3 regions of the Diaphorobacter ruginosibacter genome follow, and region 1 is predicted to be linked to each of the others. Evidence: predicted binding sites of a transcription regulator. Region 1 holds the regulator's gene; each other region holds the start of a gene.

The links. Region 1 encodes FNR, which switches genes on or off when oxygen is low (the NO sensors DNR and NnrR bind a similar motif). Its sites were predicted from a motif close to TTGATNNNNATCAA; they were not measured.
Region 2: the regulator FNR is predicted to act here: its motif matches at 1,815-1,828, upstream of cyoA (ubiquinol oxidase subunit II).
Region 3: the regulator FNR is predicted to act here: its motif matches at 1,304-1,317, upstream of H9K76_RS14740 (phenylacetic acid degradation protein PaaY).

The regions. Positions count from the first base shown of each region.
Region 1 is NZ_CP060714.1:3,510,189-3,516,097, reverse strand. It holds gene ccoG (cytochrome c oxidase accessory protein CcoG) at 1-880, shown strand, start outside; gene H9K76_RS15980 (FixH family protein) at 950-1,261, shown strand; gene H9K76_RS15975 (hypothetical protein) at 1,561-1,848, shown strand; gene fnr (fumarate/nitrate reduction transcriptional regulator Fnr) at 2,185-2,907, opposite strand; gene hemN (oxygen-independent coproporphyrinogen III oxidase) at 3,093-4,475, shown strand; gene H9K76_RS15960 (sulfite exporter TauE/SafE family protein) at 4,487-5,209, shown strand; RNA gene ssrS (6S RNA) at 5,259-5,438, opposite strand; gene H9K76_RS15955 (cell division protein ZapA) at 5,526-5,909, opposite strand; gene H9K76_RS15950 (DUF904 domain-containing protein) at 5,906-5,909, opposite strand, start outside.
Region 2 is NZ_CP060714.1:1,630,568-1,636,476, forward strand. It holds gene cyoB (cytochrome o ubiquinol oxidase subunit I) at 1-561, opposite strand, end outside; gene cyoA (ubiquinol oxidase subunit II) at 659-1,705, opposite strand; gene H9K76_RS07425 (MFS transporter) at 2,046-3,380, shown strand; gene tolA (cell envelope integrity protein TolA) at 3,636-4,691, opposite strand; gene H9K76_RS07435 (ExbD/TolR family protein) at 4,724-5,152, opposite strand; gene tolQ (protein TolQ) at 5,171-5,872, opposite strand; gene ybgC (tol-pal system-associated acyl-CoA thioesterase) at 5,866-5,909, opposite strand, start outside.
Region 3 is NZ_CP060714.1:3,233,347-3,239,255, forward strand. It holds gene paaI (hydroxyphenylacetyl-CoA thioesterase PaaI) at 1-345, opposite strand, end outside; gene H9K76_RS14735 (enoyl-CoA hydratase-related protein) at 405-1,184, opposite strand; gene H9K76_RS14740 (phenylacetic acid degradation protein PaaY) at 1,376-1,981, shown strand; gene H9K76_RS14745 (TetR/AcrR family transcriptional regulator) at 2,032-2,730, shown strand; gene H9K76_RS14750 (enoyl-CoA hydratase/isomerase family protein) at 2,749-3,840, opposite strand; gene H9K76_RS14755 (Bug family tripartite tricarboxylate transporter substrate binding protein) at 4,020-5,036, opposite strand; gene H9K76_RS14760 (MaoC family dehydratase) at 5,112-5,603, opposite strand; gene H9K76_RS14765 (CaiB/BaiF CoA transferase family protein) at 5,632-5,909, opposite strand, start outside.

The DNA.
Region 1 (5,909 bases):
CATCCGTGAGCTGGGTGCCGAGATTCTTGCGCTGCATGGCACCTGGCAACTGTTCTGGGTAGTGTTCTACGGCTTTGCAACCTACGGAAATGCCGGCTACATGCGTGAGCAGGTCTGCAAGTACATGTGTCCGTATGCGCGTTTCCAGAGTGCGATGTTCGACAAGGACACGCTCATCGTCAGTTATGACCCTGCCCGTGGGGAGCAGCGTGGCCCCCGCGCCAAGAAGCTCGACTACAAGGCGCAGGGCCTGGGCGACTGCATCGACTGCAGCCTGTGCGTGCAGGTCTGTCCGGTCGGCATCGACATCCGCAATGGCCTGCAGTACGAATGCATCGGTTGCGGGCTATGCATCGACGCCTGCAACAACGTGATGGACAAGATGCAGTATCCACGTGGGCTCATTCGACTGAGCACGCAGAACGGCATCGCACAGAAATTGAGCCAGTCGCAGATGTTCCGGCGCGTGTTGCGCCCGCGTGTTCTGCTCTACGGCGCAGTGCTCGTGGCGTTGTGCCTTGCGTTGATGTTCAGCCTGGTAGGCCGCACTCCGCTCAAGGTGGATGTGGTGCGTGATCGCGCGGCACTCTCCCGCATCGTCGCCGGCGGAAAACTCGAGAATGTCTATCGGCTGCAGATCATGAACGCGACAGAGCAGACGCGCAGCTACCACATTGGTGCAACAGGGCTCGATGGCGTGGAGGTGGTGGCTGATCCCCGTATCGAAGTGGGACCTGCCGAATCCAGGTGGGTGCTGGTGCGGCTGCAGATTCCCTATGGCAGCGCGGCGTCCGGATCGCACAAGGTGCTGTTCGAGGTGAGTGCGCAAGAGGATCAGGCCAAGGTGATCGAGAAGTCTGTCTTTCTTGTGCCGCGCTAACGAAAACATCATGCGGGCAACTTCCCGTGCATCGCTATGGAAGCGGCCCGCCTTCAAGGAGCTTGAAAAATGCAGACTACGGTTGATACTTCATTGAATGCATCGAAGGATGCGCCGGCCGCCGCGCAGCCTTGGTGGCGGTTCGGCATGGTATGGATGATCATTGCGGGCCCGGCCATCGTGGTGGTGGCCGGCTTCATCACGTTGTGGATTGCGATCCGCACTCCCGATCCTGTCGTGGAAGAAGACTATTACCAGCGGGGCTTGAACATCAATGAGACGCTCAGGCAGCAGGGACAGGAACGAAGCATGATGCCTGCGGTGAAGGGGCGCAACCATGCGGCTACCGACGACGACTCCATGCGTCCTGCAGACCAGTGAGTGCTGGAATGCGTGAAGCGGTAGAGCGGCAGGCCACAGATCATGGCAGGGCTTTGCAGGCAGGGCTTGTGCTATGTACAGCACGGCAAGGCAGTGATACCGTGCATTGCATCGATGGGGGATGGAAGAGAATCGCTTCAATGCGCCAGCGCCTATGACTCAGATCAATGGACACCCATCAAATGTGTTCCCTTACCCATGAGCTCACAAGCACTGGTCTCTGGCCGGCAATCTGCGAATGACCCATCCATGCTCGGATGAAGAGGACGAGCGAACAACGCCAATCAACGGGGAAGACGATGAAAGCACAACGACTCATGTGGATCGCCTGGCCGGCCTTTCTGATGGCGGCCGTCTTGGAAATGCTGGTGTTCGCCTTCGTGGATCCGCAGGCGCTTGAATGGTTTGACCAGCCGGTGAACCTCTCCAGGCAGGGTGTCTACACGCTGGCCTTCTTTGCGTTCTGGGCCATCATCATGGTGGCAAGCGGCTTGACGACGCTGCTCTCGCTTTCGCCATTCGAGGTCAATCGCTGCCCGGTACCTTGTGATGAGAGGCCGGCGGATTGCGCGAAGTTTTCCGCGTGACGTTGTTGTCGTAGCGATAGGGTAGGGGGAAATCAAGGCCCCTCTGTACGAGTGGTGCGGCAAGCAGCTGGTGCGACGATTTCAACGCAACGCAGATCGCCCGAGTCCGCTGGCATGTGTCGATTTGATTCATGCAGAGGGCTTGTAGGCAATTACGTCAACGGCGGACTTCGCTCTTTCGCCTGGGAATTGCTTCAGCCTTGTTGACTTGCCAGGATGCTGATTGCACCCGCTCCGTGTTTTTTTCGTTCCCCCCGATGAGCCGTGCCGCTCCAAGGCGCGGGCTCATCGGGCGGCAGCTGTCGTGACTTCACAGCAGCTCCATGACTCAATGACTCAATGGCAAGCTTGCTGGCTGTTGACGATATTGCGCAGTGCACCGGCATCCAGGATACGGACGTGGCGCTGTTTGACCTCCACCACGCCTTCCTCGACGAATTTGGAGAAGGTGCGGCTCACGGTCTCGAGCTTGAGGCCCAGGTAGCTGCCGATTTCCTCGCGTGTCATGCGCAGTACCAGCTCGGACTGGGAAAAGCCACGCGCGTGAAGGCGTTGCACGAGATTGAGCAGGAATGCGGCAAGGCGCTCTTCAGCGCGCATGCTGCCCAGCAGCAGCATGACGCCATGCTCGCGGACGATCTCGCGGCTCATGATCTTGTGCACATGGTGCTGAAGGGCCTTGACCTCGCGCGACAGCTCTTCGATGTTGTCGAAAGGCATGACGCAGACCTCGGCATCTTCCAGCGCCACTGCATCGCAGGTGTGGCGGTCGCTCACGATGCCGTCAAGGCCAATGATTTCTCCCGCCATCTGGAAGCCTGTCACCTGGTCGCGGCCGTCTTCGGTGGCCACGCAGGTCTTGAAGAAACCCGTGCGAATGGCAAACAGGGACGTGAAAGGCTCGCCATTGCGGAACAGCGTCCCTCCGCGCTTGACCTTGCGGCGCACGGCGACGATTTCGTCAAGTCGTTTCAGCTGCTCCTCGGACAGCCCGAGAGGCATGCAAAGTTCTCGCAGGTTGCAATTGGAGCATGCGACTTTGATGGTTTGCGGTGTCATTTGCAATGGCGCCTTGTACAAGTTATCGGCTTCCGAAAAGTGGACTGAGTTCCACTCGCCTCTGCCGTTGGCATATAGGAAAAACAGGATGCATTGTCCCAGTCAACATGAAAACTGGATTGACCTGTGTCAAGGACATTCTCCGGAGGCTGCGGCACAGTAGCGGCGAACCTTTGGAATTCGCTATGACTGTTGTCACATCAGATCTCATCCGTCAATTTGACGTGTCTGGGCCCCGCTATACGTCCTATCCAACGGCAGACCGCTTCGTGGAAGCGTTCGGTCAAGACGACTATATCCTCGCTCTACAACAGCGACGCATCGGCTCGAATGCCAAGGCGTTGCCTTTGTCCCTCTACGTGCACGTCCCGTTCTGTGAATCGCTTTGTTATTACTGTGCGTGCAACAAGATTATCACCAAACATCCGGAGCGGGCGGAAGCCTATCTTCGCTATCTGAGTCGAGAAATCGATTTGCACACAGAGCACTGTGGTGTCATCCAGCATGTGAGCCAGCTGCATATTGGTGGAGGCACCCCAACATTTCTGACCGATGAGGGCCTGCAGGACCTGATGTCCATGATCCGCCGGAGTTTCGTTCTTGTTCCGGATGGCGAATACTCCATCGAGATCGACCCGCGGACTGTCGACAATGATCGCCTGGCGTTTTTGCGACAACTGGGCTTCAACCGCCTGAGCTTCGGTGTGCAGGACTTCGATCCCGAGGTGCAGAAGGCCGTTCACCGGATACAGCCCGCCGAGCAGGTCTTCCGGCTGGTGGAGGAAGCGCGCAGGATCGGATTCCATTCGGTGAATGTCGACCTGATCTATGGGCTGCCGCGCCAGACCCCCGAGTCCTTCGACCGCACGTTGGCGCAGGTGTGCGAGCTGCGTCCGGACCGCATCGCGCTCTACGCCTATGCCCATCTGCCGGAGCGGTTCAAGCCGCAGCGCCGCATCGTGACCGATGAACTGCCGCTGCCTGCGGCGAAGGTGGCCATGCTCGCGCGTTCGCTGGAGGTGTTTCAGAATGCGGAGTACGTCTATGTCGGCATGGACCACTTCGCGCTGCCGGACGACTCCCTGGCAGTGGCCAAGCGGCAGGGTCGCCTGCATCGCAATTTCCAGGGCTACAGCACGCAGCCCGATTGCGACCTGATCGGCCTGGGAGTCTCGGCAATCGGCAAGGTTGGCGCAACCTACAGCCAGAACGCCAAGACCCTGGACGAGTACTACGACACCATCAACCGGGGGCGCTTGCCCATTGTGCGTGGCCTGGCGCTTTCGCGCGACGATCTGCTGCGCCGCTCCGTCATCATGGCGCTGATGTGCCAGGGAGAGCTGGTCTTCGAGTCCATCGAGCAGGCCTGGCTCATCGATTTCGAGAGCTACTTCGCGGCGGAGCTGGAACAGTTGCAGGCCATGGACGAGCAGGGCCTTGTGCAGTTGCATGAAGACCGCATCGAGGTCACCCCCATGGGCTGGCACTTCGTGCGTGGCGTGGCGATGGTGTTCGATCGCTATCTCCAGGGCAACCGCAACCGTGAGCGCTTCTCGCGCATCATCTGATCCGCAGACCCATGTGGGCGTTGGCCTGGACCGCTTTTCTGATGGGGCTGCTGGGAGGGGCGCATTGCCTGGTGATGTGCTCCGCGCCCTGCGGGGCCTTGCTCGCGCGTGGCGGTAAGGAGTCTGCGCGCGAGCAGCCCGTACGTTTCGTGCGGCGACGGCGCTTGCCGTGGCAATCCATCCTGTTCCATGGGGGGCGCGTCGCCGGCTATGCGGCGCTGGGGGCGCTGGCTGCCTATGCCATGGACCGGCTGGCCTGGTTCAGCCAGGGCACCAGCGCGCTGCGTCCGATCTGGACAGCCATGCACATTGCGATCATCGCCTGGGGGCTCATGCTGGTCATGCGGCTGCAGGCTCCCGCCTGGATGGAGCGCGCGGGACGTGGCGTGTGGTCGCGCGTGAAGTCGGCGGTGGACAGGCCGGGCGGTGTGTTGGCCGTGGGTTGCGGCTGGGCGCTGATGCCGTGTGGTTTTCTCTACTCGGCCGCGATGCTGGCGGCCTTGAGCGGCGGCCCGCTGGCGGGCGCCCTGGCCATGTCCATGTTTGCGCTGGCAAGCGGACTATGGCTGTGGACGGGGCACTGGGGCTGGCTGCATTTTCGCGAACGCCTCACAACGCCCCGCATGGCCGCATGGGGCGTGCGCCTCAGCGGCATCGTGCTGGTGGCATTGGGTGCCACGGCGTTGTGGTGGGGGGTGGTGCACCAGCAGCAGGCGCCGTGGTGCGTGACATGATCGCCAAGCGTATGCCCGCCGTGGGCGTCGGGGCGATCAGGGGGAATTCAAGGTGTCTGCAAGTGCCACCGGATCGTCATCCTGAACCGGGGGTTCAGGTGGGCAAGAGCAACCTGACGTTGGGTTCATCTGACGCGAGACGATCACGCTCATCAGGTGATGTATCAAGCCCGTGCTCAGTGAGCATTGGTTCAAGGAAATATAAAACCCGGCAACACCGCAGACGAGCCTATTGTAATTGCGCCACGGGCGCCCTCGTGGCCGACGAGGGCATTTCATGCCGCCGGGTGGCGTATCTTCGCGAGACTGTGAATCGTCAGAACAGGCGGCCGTCCTCGCCGAGGGCGGAATCCAGTCGCTCCAGCAGATGGGCCATGCGTTCGTCGCTTTCCGGCGAAGAGGCCTGGGGCTGCTGGGCCTGGGCCGGATGTGCGACCATGCCGTTGCTCGCGGCCTCGGCCTGTTCTTGCTCCCTGGCCCTGGAAGCCGAAGCCGCAGCCTCGTGATCGGATATCTCGAAGGCCATGTTCAGCGCGGCCAGCACAGCGATGCGTTCGCGTGCGCGCACCTTGCCGGCATCGCGGATGCGCGTCATCGCCGCATCCACCCGTTCGACGGCTTCCAGCATGCGCGGTTCGTGGCCTTCGGGACAGCTCAGCAGATAGCTCTGCTGCATGATCTGGACCTCGATCTGCTTCAT
Region 2 (5,909 bases), 1.9 Mb from region 1:
GACACCGGCGACCTGCAGGCCCCAGATGTAGTAGTCAAGACCCGTCCCGGGGTTCTGGTGCCCCAGGTTGGACAGCGCCAGCCAGCCGGAGGTGGAGAACTCGCCAAGGAACAGCGAGATCATCACCAGCACCGCGCCGCCGGTGGTCATCCAGAAGCTGAAGTTGTTGAGGAACGGGAACGACACGTCGCGCGCACCGATCTGCAGCGGCACCAGATAGTTCATCAGGCCCGTCACGAAAGGCATCGCCACGAAGAAGATCATGATCACGCCGTGGGCAGTGAAGATCTGGTCGTAGTGGTGCGGAGGGAGGTAGCCCATGTTCTCGCCGAAGGCCATGGACTGCTGCAGGCGCATCATCACCGCATCGGCGAAACCGCGCAGGAGCATGACCAGACCGAGGATCATGTACATGATGCCGATCTTCTTGTGGTCGATGGAGCAGATCCAGTCCTTCCAGAGCGGACCCCAGAGGCGGAATTTGGTGAGGCCGGCCAGCACGACGAGGCCGCCGAGCACCACGGCGATGAAGGTGTAGAGCACGATGGGCTCGTGCGTCATGGGAATCTGGTCCCATGTGATGCGACCGAGCAGCCAGTGCGCGGGGGTGGTTGATTGTTCAGACACCATGTTGAGTCTTCTCTCTAACTTCTCTTCGTTACTGCACGGCAGCAGCAGCTTGGGTGCGCTGCGAATCCAGCAGTGCAACGACGCTGTCGGCGTTCTGAACCGTGCACACGTCCTGTGGCAGGTTCAGGCCGGCAGCCTTGAGGTAGGCTTCGCCACCTGCGGCGTCGATGGCCATCATGTGGTGCATGCACATCTTGCCTTCTTCGACGCAGCGATTGAGCACCTTGTTGTACAGGCCCTCATCCACGGCCGAGAAGCGCTCGACGGGGTTGCGTTCGCTGGGCTTGGCCAGGTTCAGGTAGGTCGCGGAGTCCAGCGGCTTGCCTTCGGTCTTCGCCTTCGCGATCCACTTGCCGAAGTCCTCGTCGGAGAGGCCCTTGAACTTGAATGTCATGCCGGCAAAGCCCGCGCCGCTGTAGTGCGAGGACATGCCCTTGAATTCGCCTTCCTTGTTGATCACGGCGTTCAGCTCGGTCTGCATGCCGGGCATCGTGTAGATCATGCCGGCCAGATCGGGAACGTAGAACGCGTTCATGGTGTTGGAGGAGGTCAGCTTGAAGAGGATCGGGCGATCCACCGGCGCAGCCACTTCGTTCACCGTCGCAATGCCTTGCTCGGGATAGAAGAACAGCCACTTCCAGTCCAGGGAAACCACCTGGATCTCGAGCGGCTTGACGTTCGGGTCGAGTGCCTTGGTCTCGGAGATGCGATCCAGCGGACGATACGGATCGAGCTTATGGGTGCTGATCCAGGTCAGCGCACCCAGCGCGATGATGATGAGCAGCGGAACGGTCCAGATCACCAGTTCGAGGCTGGTCGAATGGTGCCATTCGGGTTCATAGCGGGCTTCCGTGTTGGACTGGCGGTATTTCCAGGCGAACAACAGAGTCAGAAAGATCACAGGGACGATGATGATGAGCATCAGCAGGGTTGCTGTGATCACCAGTTGCCCCTGTTGCGCTGCGATATCGCCAGCAGGATTGAGCACGACAGCCTTGCTGCAGCCCGTGAGAAGGGCTGTCAAAGCTGCCGCACCCAGCCATGCCGGGATGCGGGTTTCCTTGGTTTTAGACATGCTTGGAATGGACAAAAGCGCGCCATCAGGGTTAGTCCCCTGAGTGTTAACGCGGATTACTGGACATCCGTGACTGTAAACCGGTTACCAAATATATCGATGGGGCATTTTGTCCAACATCAAGTGGGACAAGGACTTACATGCGTTTTGTCACCTCAAAATAGACAAAGGCTGACAAACATCTAGGGTTTTCCCTTCAAAAATGTCGGTGTTTGCGTACTTGTGGCGACCAAAACCCAGGTGTAGAACGTCGAACAGGTTCACGAAAAGTCGGCGGGCACGAGCGCCGACCCCCGTGGACCTTCACCGAAAGTCAGGCCTTTGGAGAAGGAGCATTTAGATGAGCAGCGGTTCCGTAGCATTTCCCGTGCCTCGCAATGAAGACGCCAACTCTCTTTCGCGTGCCCACACGGATGAGGACGTCACCCCTAATGAAATCGCCGTCGGCGTGATCATTGGCCGGTCGTCCGAGTATTTCGATTTTTTCGTATTCGGTATCGCCTGCGTACTGGTCTTTCCGTTCACCCTGTTCCCCTTCATGTCGCGCCTGGACGGCACGCTGATGGCCTTCGCCATCTTCGCGCTGGCCTTCGTGGCGCGGCCTGTGGGCACGGCCATCGGCATGGCGGTGCAGCGGCGCTGGGGGCGCGGCACCAAGCTCACGCTTGCCATGTTCACGCTGGGCGTGTGCACGGTGGGCATGGCCTTCCTGCCGACCTACCACTCGGTGGGCTCCTCCGCAATCGTCGTGCTGATCGCACTGCGCATCGGCCAGGGGCTGGCGCTGGGCGGATCATGGGACGGACTGCCTTCGCTGCTCGCGATGGGTGTGCCCCGGGACAAGCGCGGCTGGTACGCGATGATCGGCCAGCTCGGCGCGCCGCTGGGCTTCATCATCGCCGCCGCGCTGTTCGCCTATCTGTACAGCAGCCTGCCGGTGAGCGAGTTCCTGGATTGGGGCTGGCGCTATCCTTTCTTCGTCGCCTTTGCGATCAACGTCGTGGCCCTGTTTGCCCGCCTGCGACTGGTGGTGGGGCAGTCCTATGCCGATGCACTGCAGGCCAGCGAGCTGGAGCCCGTCAGCGTGACCGAGGTGATGAGCGGCCAGGGCCGCAACGTGCTGCTGGGCGCCTTCGCCGCCCTGTCCAGCCTGGCGCTGTTCCATCTGGTGACCGTGTTCCCGCTGTCGTGGATCTCGATGTACTCCCAGCAATCCGTGGTGGACGTGCTGGAGGTGCAGATCATGGGCGCGATCCTTGCCGCTGGCGCGATCGTGATCTCGGGCGTGATTGCCGACAAGATGGGCCGCCGCAACCTGCTGGGCACCATGGCGGTGATGATCGGCCTGTATGCGCTGATTGCACCGTGGATGCTCAAGGGCGGCGCAGTGGGCAACAACGCGTTCATCCTGATCGGCTTCATCCTGCTGGGCCTGTCCTATGGCCAATCCTCGGGTACGGTGACCAACAACTTCACCAGTGACTTCCGCTATACGGGTGCTGCGCTGTCCACCGATCTGGCATGGTTGATCGGCGCTGCCTTCGCACCGCTGGTTGCCCTGGGTCTCTCGGCCAAGTGGGGGCTGGGGGCGGTCTCGCTCTACCTGCTGTCCGCTGTGGTGTGCACGTTGCTGGCGTTGCGTATCAATCGGGTGCTGGAGCAGCGTGACAATTGAAGGGTGAAGGGGGCTGCCTTGGGCGGTTCCTTCTCATTTACGGAAGCCGGGCTGGTCCCGGCTTTTTCTTTCTTCTTGGAGTTCGGGGCTTATCGGGTTTCTGCTTTCTGGTTTTTAGGGCGGAGGCCGGGACTGCCCCGCCGGGGGCACTCCCGGCCTCCGCCCTGAAACAAGAAAACAGGAACTCAACAAGATAAGAGCCCCCGCAATCCCGTCCCGATAGGGTTCGGCTTCACACCGCGATCAGCCAGCCCATCAGTCGTTAGGCCTGAAACCGATCGTCAACGACGGCGGCACCCGACCATCGACGTCCTTGGGCAGAGTGTCGGTCTTCTCGAGTGCGCGCAGCACGGCCTGGTCCCAGGCAGCATTGCCGCTCGACTTGGTGATGCGCGTGCCCACGATGGTGCCATCGGGAGACGTGCGAACCTCGACCTCGGCGCGCGGGTTGCCCGGGATGTTCTCCGAGAAGGTGATGTTGGGCTTGACCTTGGCAGCGACCTTGCCCGCGTAGCCACCCGACGGGCCGGAGCTGTGCGTTGCCGTGCCTGTTGCGGTGGCGCCGCCGGTCGCTCCCGCCATGCCGGTCATGCGGCGCAGGTTCTCCTGGCGTTGTGCCTCGGCCGCCTTGGCTGCAGCGGCTTCCGAGGCCTTGGCGGCATCGGCCTTGCGCTTGTCCTCGGCGGCCTTCTTGCGGTCGGCCTCGGCCTTGGCGGCCTTGTCCTTCTTTTCCTGCTCCGCCTTTTCCTTCTTTTCCTTCTCGAGCTGTTCCTTGCGCTCCTTCTCGCGCTCGGCTTTCTCCGCCTTTTCCTTTTCGGCCTTGTCCTTCTTCTGCTGCTCCAGCTTTTCCTTGCGCTCTTCCTCGGCCTTTTCCTTGCGTTCCTTCTCCTTGCGCTCTTTCTCTTCCTGCTGTTTCTGCAGGGCCTTCTCGGCTTCCTTGCGCTTTTTTTCTTTTTCCAGAGCGATATCGGCGGCGCGCGTGTCCTGCACCGTCGGCTTCGGTGCGGGGGCGGGCGGCGGCGGTGGGGGCGGAGGGGCCTTCACGGGCTCGGGCGGCGGGGCGGGCGTCGGCCTGGGTTCAGGCGTGGGGGGTGGAGGGGGCGGTGCTGCCGCGCGAGGGGCCGCCTGCTGCGGCAGGGCAGACCAGAGTTCAGCCTCGACAGCGGGGGCGTCGGAACTCTTCTTCCAGTTCAGTCCCCAGAACAGCGCACCGACCAAAGCGGCGTGCGCGAGTACGGCGAGCGAAATCGCACGCCGACGTCCGGGTGGACGGGGCGGGGCAAACTGGTCGCGATCGTTGGTTGCTTGCATTCAGCTCTTGGAGGATTCCGGCCTTCTTGAGGTCAGCCGCCTGTGGATTTCACGATGAGGCCGACACGCTGCACACCGGCACGGTTGAGCGCATCCATGGCCTTGACGACCGACTCATAGGGGACGGTCTTGTCGGCGGCGATCATCACGGGCGTGTCTTCAGGCTGATCCTTCTGCCAGTTGCGGGCGGCAGTGCCGAGCGTCTGGAGCGAGACAGTGCGTTCGTTGCCATCAGTTTTGAGCTGGATGGATCCGTCTTTTTCGATGATCACCTGACCAAACGTCTTGGGGGTCTTGTCGCCCTTCCCGACGGATGGAACATTGACGGCGCTTGGCGTCATCATCGGCGCGGTCACCATGAAGATGATGAGCAGCACCAGCATCACGTCGATGAACGGAACCATGTTGATCTCGTTCATTGAGCGGCGCCGGGATCCGCTGCGGGAGGCCATTGCGGGCATGTGCGGACTCCTCGGGTTTCAGTGGTTCGAGGCGGAGCCGGTCTGGCCGCCCAGGTTGCGCTGGAGAATGTTGGAGAACTCCTCGATGAAGGTCTCCTGGTGGGTGGCGATGCGGTCGATGTCGCGTGCGAATCGGTTGTAGGCGATCACCGCCGGAATGGCCGCGAACAGGCCGATGGCGGTCGCCACCAGTGCCTCGGCAATGCCGGGCGCCACGGTGGCGAGCGTGATCTGCTCCATGCCGGCGAAGCCCGTGAATGCGTGCATGATGCCCCACACGGTGCCGAACAGGCCGACGTACGGGCTCACCGAGGCCACCGAGCCCAGGAACGAAAGACTCGACTCGACCACGTCCATCTCGCGCTGGAAGCTCGCGCGCATGGCGCGGCGGGCGCCGTCGAGCAGCGTGCCCGGATCGCTGATGCGGCGCTCGCGCAGCTTCTGGTATTCGCGCATGCCGCTGGCGAAGATGCGTTCCATCGGGCCGGCCTGCTTGGCGTTCTGGGCGGCGCTGGCGTAGAGATCATTGAGCGAGTTGCCGGACCAGAAATCGCGCTCGAATTCATCGTTGAGCGACTTCACGCGCTTGAGCGCGGTGATCTTGCGGAAGATGGCGGCCCAGCTGGCGACGGATACGCCGAGCAGCAGCAGCATGACGAGTTGAACCACCCAGCTGGCATTGAGCACCAGGCTCGCGATGGACATGTCTTGATTCATGATGAGAGTTGTTCCAAAAGATTGCCAGGAATTCGCGAAG
Region 3 (5,909 bases), 280 kb from region 1:
GCGAAATGCCGCGATGCGCTCCCCGTTCTGGTTGCGGACATCACAGTCGTAGAGCCCGGTGCGTCCCGAGCGGGAAACCTCCACCGCATGCGCGGTGAGCACGTCGCCTTCGCGGCCCGGCGCGACAAAGTCCACCGTGATCGACGAGGCCACCGCGAGCTCGTTGTAGGAGTTGCACGCGAACGCGAATGCCGAGTCTGCGAGGGTGGTGATGAAACCACCATGGCAGGTCTGATGGCCGTTGAGCATGTCGCCCCGCACCCGCATGGTGAGCGTTGCGCGGCCCGGCGCAATCGCCGTGACCTCCATGCCAAGCGCACGCGAAGCGCGGTCATTGCCGAACATGTGGTCGCGCACATGTTCCGCGATCTGCTGGGGGTGGCTGCCGTCATGTCGCTCTCGCCTCAGCGATCGGTGAACTGAGGTGCGCGCTTGCCGCGGAACGCATCCACACCTTCCAGGTAATCATGCGAGCTGCCGAATTGCGCCTGCACCCGTGCTTCCATTTCCAGCGCACCGCGCATGTCGAGATGCTGCGCCTCATTCAAGGCCCGGCGCGTGGCCACCAGCGCCTTCGTGGGCATCGCGGCAAGGCGCGCGGCCAGCGCCTGCACGGCATCGCGCAGTTCGGCATCCTCCACGCATTGCCAGATCATGCCCATCTGCGCGGCCTGCTCGGCGGGCAGCCTGTCGCCTGTCAGTGCCAGCGCCATGGCGCGTGCGTGGCCCACCAGGCGAGGCAGCAGCCAGGTGCCGCCGGTGTCGGGAATCAGCCCGATCCTGGCGAACGCCTGTATGAAGCTGGCCGACTTCGCGGCAATCACCACGTCACAGCACAGCGCGAGATTGGCTCCGGCTCCAGCCGCCACCCCGTTCACGGCCGCGATGACCGGAACGGGCATGGCGCGGAGGGTCTCGACCAGGGGCAGGTAGTTCCGCGCGATCAATGCACCCAGATCCTGCCCTGGCGCGGCCTGCGGGTCTCCCAGGTCCTGCCCCGCACAGAAGCCCCGCCCGGCCCCCGTGATGACCACGCAGCGAACGGCAGCCTCGGCTGCTGCAGCGTCCAGGGCTTCGCGCAACTGCGCATGCATCTCGGAGGTGAAGCTGTTCATCGCCGCCGGGCGATTGAGCGTCAGCGTGCGTACCGCGCCGGCATCTTCCACCAGAACCAGTGACTCCATCGTCATCACTCGCCTTTCATCGTGAAGGGATCTGCTGTCGATCGGCTCACCGCTTCCTTGGCTGCAGCTTGATAAGTCGCATGAAAACATAATTGACCGACCGTTCGGTTTATTTTAAGATGACTCAAATCAAACTTTCAAGCCACCCGCATTAGGTGCATACCCTGCCCTGCTGCCGTGAGGAGACCCCCATGCCCTGCTATTCCATCGAAGGCGTCATTCCGGTGATCGACTCCAGCGCCTACGTGCACCCCACCGCCGTGCTGATCGGCGATGTGATCGTCGGCCCGGACTGCTACGTGGGGCCGGCCGCCTGCCTGCGCGGCGACTTCGGGCGCATCGTCATGCACCGCGGCGCGAACGTGCAGGACACCTGCGTGGTGCATGGCTTCCCGCGGCAGGACACGGTGATCGAGGAAAACGGCCACATCGGCCACGGGGCCGTGCTGCACAGCTGCGTGATCCGGCGCGATGCGCTGGTGGGGATGAATGCGGTGGTGATGGACGAGGCGGAGGTCGGCGCGGCATCCATCGTGGCGGCCTGCGCGTTCGTGCCCGCGGGCATGAAGGTTCCACCGCGCAGCCTGGTCGCCGGCATGCCCGCCAAGGTCAGGCGCGAGCTCTCCGACGACGAGATCGCCTGGAAGCTCGAAGGCACCCGTACCTACCAGGATCTCACGCGCCGCTGCCAGGCCAGCATGCAGGAGGTCGAGCCGCTCACGGCCGTCGAGACGAATCGCCCGAGCGTGAAGTCCGTGGAGGTGAAATCGCTGATCGAGACCCGCCGAGGCGATTGATCCCAAGACCTGATTCAGCCCCCTGCAGAGACAACCAAAGGACTCCCTCCATGCCACGCGGACGCGCAGCCAACTATGACGATCAGCGCGAAATGATCCTGGAGCAGGCCGCGCAGCTGTTCGCGCGGCGCGGCTACTCGGCCACCTCGATGAACCAGGTCGCCGAGGCCTGCGGCCTGTCCAAGGCGTCGCTCTACCACTACTACCGGGACAAGTACGCGATGCTGGTGTGCATCGCGGAAGATCACGTCACCCGACTGGCGGCGCTGATCGAGGATGAGCAGGTTCGGCAACTGCAGGGCGAGGCACGGCTGCGCCATCTGATCCAGCGCATCGTCGAGGAATATGCCGATGCGCAGAGCGCGCACCGCGTGTTGACCGAGGACGTGAAGTTCCTCGAGGACGATGACCGCCGGCGCGTGCTCGACAAGGAACGCGTCGTGGTCGAGGGATTCGCGCGGGCCGTGGCCGAGTCGGGCAAGCTCGACGGCAGCAAAAATATGGCGGGAATGGCCAAGCCGCTGACCATGCTGCTGTTCGGCATGATCAACTGGATGTTCACCTGGATGCGGCCCGATGGCGAGCTCAACTACAGCGCCATGGGGCCCGTGGTGGCAGATCTTTTCCTGGGCGGGCTGCCGAACGTGAAGCCACCCGGCCTTGTCGTGCCGTCCTTCACTCCCGCGCTGTCCCCGTCGTCACTGGCACCCCCGCCCGCGAACAGGCAGGGGGCTGAGGCCGGAGCCTGAAGCAACGCGATGACGTTCTCAGGCCAGGAATGCCAGCGGATGCGAGTGCGCCGGCCAGGGGCTCTTGAAGAAGGCCTGCACCAGCTCGGCATCCACTTCCTCCACGCGGGCGGGATTCCACCGGGGTGCGTGGTCCTTGTCCACGACCAGCGCACGAATGCCTTCGATGGTCTCGCTCTGGCCGGGGCGCAGGTAGAAGCAGTGGCGCACCATGTCGCGCTCCATCCGCAGGTCCTCGGCAAGCGTCATCTCGCGGGCCCGGCGCACCTGCTCGAGCACCACCTCCAGCATCAGCGGCGAGCGCTTGCGCAGCGCGGCGGCGGTCTTCTGGCACCACTCGTCGCCATCCTTCTCGAGCGCCTGCACGATGTCGCGCGCGGTGGGCAGCGCAAAGTACTTCTCGATGTGCGGCAGGTTGCCGATCGCACCTTCGCCCGCGGCGACGTACTGCGATGCTATCCACTTCTGCACGGCGGCGCTGTCGGCGAACTTCTCTGCACCGAGTTGCTCCCAGACGGCAGCCTGCTTGTCGGACGGCATGAAGCCATCGGCCAGCTTCGCGGCGATGGCGGATGCGCCGTCGATGGTGTCGCCGGTCAACGCCAGCCACTCGCCCACGCGGCCCGGGCAGCGCGACAGGAAGTACCCGCCGCCCACGTCGGGGAACAGGCCGATGATGGTCTCCGGCATGGCCATCTTGGTGCGCTCGGTGACGATGCGCGCCGAGCCGCCCTGGCTGATGCCCATGCCGCCGCCCATGACGATGCCGTCCATGAACGCGATGTAGGGCTTGCCGAACTCGTGGATCAGGTAGTTCAGCGCATATTCCTCGGTGAAGAAGTCCTCGATCTCGGGGTTGCCGACCGAGCCCGCCTTGTGCAGGAAACGGATGTCGCCACCCGCGCAGAACGCGCCGAACGGTCCTTCCCGGCCGTTGCCGCGGATGGCCACGGCCAGCACCTTGTCATCCTTCTGCCATGCAAGCAGCGTGGCGAGCAGATCGCGTACCATGCCCAGCGAAAGCGCATTCAGCGCCTTCGCGCGATTGAGAGTGATGAAGCCCACTTGGCCACGTACTTCGGTCAGAACTTCTGCCGCCATCTCCGTCATTTTTCGTCCTTCCAGGGGAAGCTATCAAGGTTGCACGAATGGCCGCGAGCGTTCGCCGCGCGGCCTGTCTCAACCGGATAGTCTATAGGCTACATGGGCACCTGGTGCAACAGCGTTCCAGATGCCGCATCCTCGATTGCGCCATTTCATGGGCAATCCGCGACAACCCTCGTCCAGGGTCACTCCAGGGACACGCCCGTGCTCTTGACCACTCCCGCCCAGCGCTTGAGCTCTTTCTGGATGTAGTCGCCATACTCGGCGGGTGTCGAACCCAGCGGCTCCGTGCTCTGGATGGCGAGCTTCCTGAGCACCTCCGGGTCCTTGAGTGCATGGTTGAATGCCTGGTTGAGCCTGTCGATCACTTCCTTGGGCGTCTTTGCGGGCACCATCACACCCTGCCATGCGCCGGACTCATAGCCGGTCATGCCGCTCTCCGCGAGCGTCGGCGCCTGCGGGAAATTGGGCAGGCGCCTGGGCGTGGACACCGCCAAAAGCTTGAGCTTGCCATCCTTGATGAAGGCGGACACGGAATTGATCGTGTCGGTCAGGAAATCGATCTGCCCGGCCACCAGATCAACGTCCGCGGGCGCGCTGCCCTTGTAGGGAACATGTGTCGCCTCGATGCCGTAGTGCTGCACGAACTGGTATGCCGCCAGGTGCGTCACGTTGCCGTTGCCCGCCGAGCCATAGGAAATACGGCCCTTCTGGTCCTTGGCGAACTGCACATACTCGGCCACGGTGTCCGCCTTGACCTTGCCCGGATTCACCACCAGCGCCAACGGCACCACCGCCGTCAGCACCACGGGGGCCAGTTCGGTGTTCAGGTTGTAGCTGAGCTTCTTGTAGAGCGACGGACTCAGCGCGATCGAGGAGGTGTTGTAGAGCACCGTGTAGCCGTCAGCGGCTGCCTTGGCCACGAAGGCATTGCCGATGTTGCCATTGGCCCCCGGCTTGTTGTCCACGATGACCGATTGCTTGAGCTGCTCGCCCACGCTCTGCGCGAGCACACGCGCCACCATGTCGGTAGGGCCTCCTGGCGGGAACGGCACGACCAGCGTGATCGGCTTGGCAGGCCAGGTGTCGGCCCGTGCGGCCGGCCCACCGGCCAGGGCGGCCATGCCGAGGCCTGCTGCGATGAGCTGCAGGGCAAGCCGGCGCTGCGCGCCCGTGGATCGCCGGGAAGCGGAATGATGCATGGTGTCTGTCTCCTTTTTTTGAATGTCTTGAATGTCTTGAATGGATCGAATGCGCAGGGTTCGAGAGAGAGTCAATCAGGGCCGTCCGGCGAGCAACCGGGTGGCCGTGTACTCCATGACCACTTCCTGCCGCTGGTTGTAGACCGTGATCTGCGAGGTCACCACGGCGCGGTTGCTCTTGCTCGTGGGACGTATGGCGGTCACCTCGACCAGGGCCTGCACCGAGTCGCCCACCAGCACCGGGCCGAGGATCTTCTGGTGCAGCTCCAGCATGGCAAGGCCCGTTCCCTGGATCATCGACTGCAGGATGAAGCCTTCGATCATCGTGTACGTGAGAGCGCCCGGCACCGGCCGGCCGTTGATGGCACCGGACTCGAAGGCGGCGTCGATGAAGATGGCCTCCACCATGCCCGTCACGTTGATGAAGCCCACCAGATCGGCTTCGGTGATGGTGCGGCGGAACGTGCGCCATTGCTGACCCACGGAAATGTCCTGCCAATAGACGCCCTGCCCCATGCGCGGGATGGCGTTCAGGGTGGCGGGATCGGGCAATGCGGTCTGTGTCATGTATTGCTGTCCTTGTTCATGGGGTTGCTCAGCGCTTGAGCGCGGCGATCTGCGCATCGCTCAGGCCGGCCTGCCGCAGCAGCTCGTCCGTGTGTTCACCCAGCCGCGGCGGCACGCTCATCGGGGCCTGCCGGCCGTCCATGCGCACGGACGAGCGCGCAAAACGCAGCTCGCCCATGGCCTTGTCCTGCAACGATACGAAGAACTGCGTGGCCCGCAGGTGCTCGTCGCTTGGCAGGTCGTCCAGCCGGGCCACGGGCGCGGCGGGTATCTCGAGCCGATCGCACAACGCAAGCCAGTGCGCCG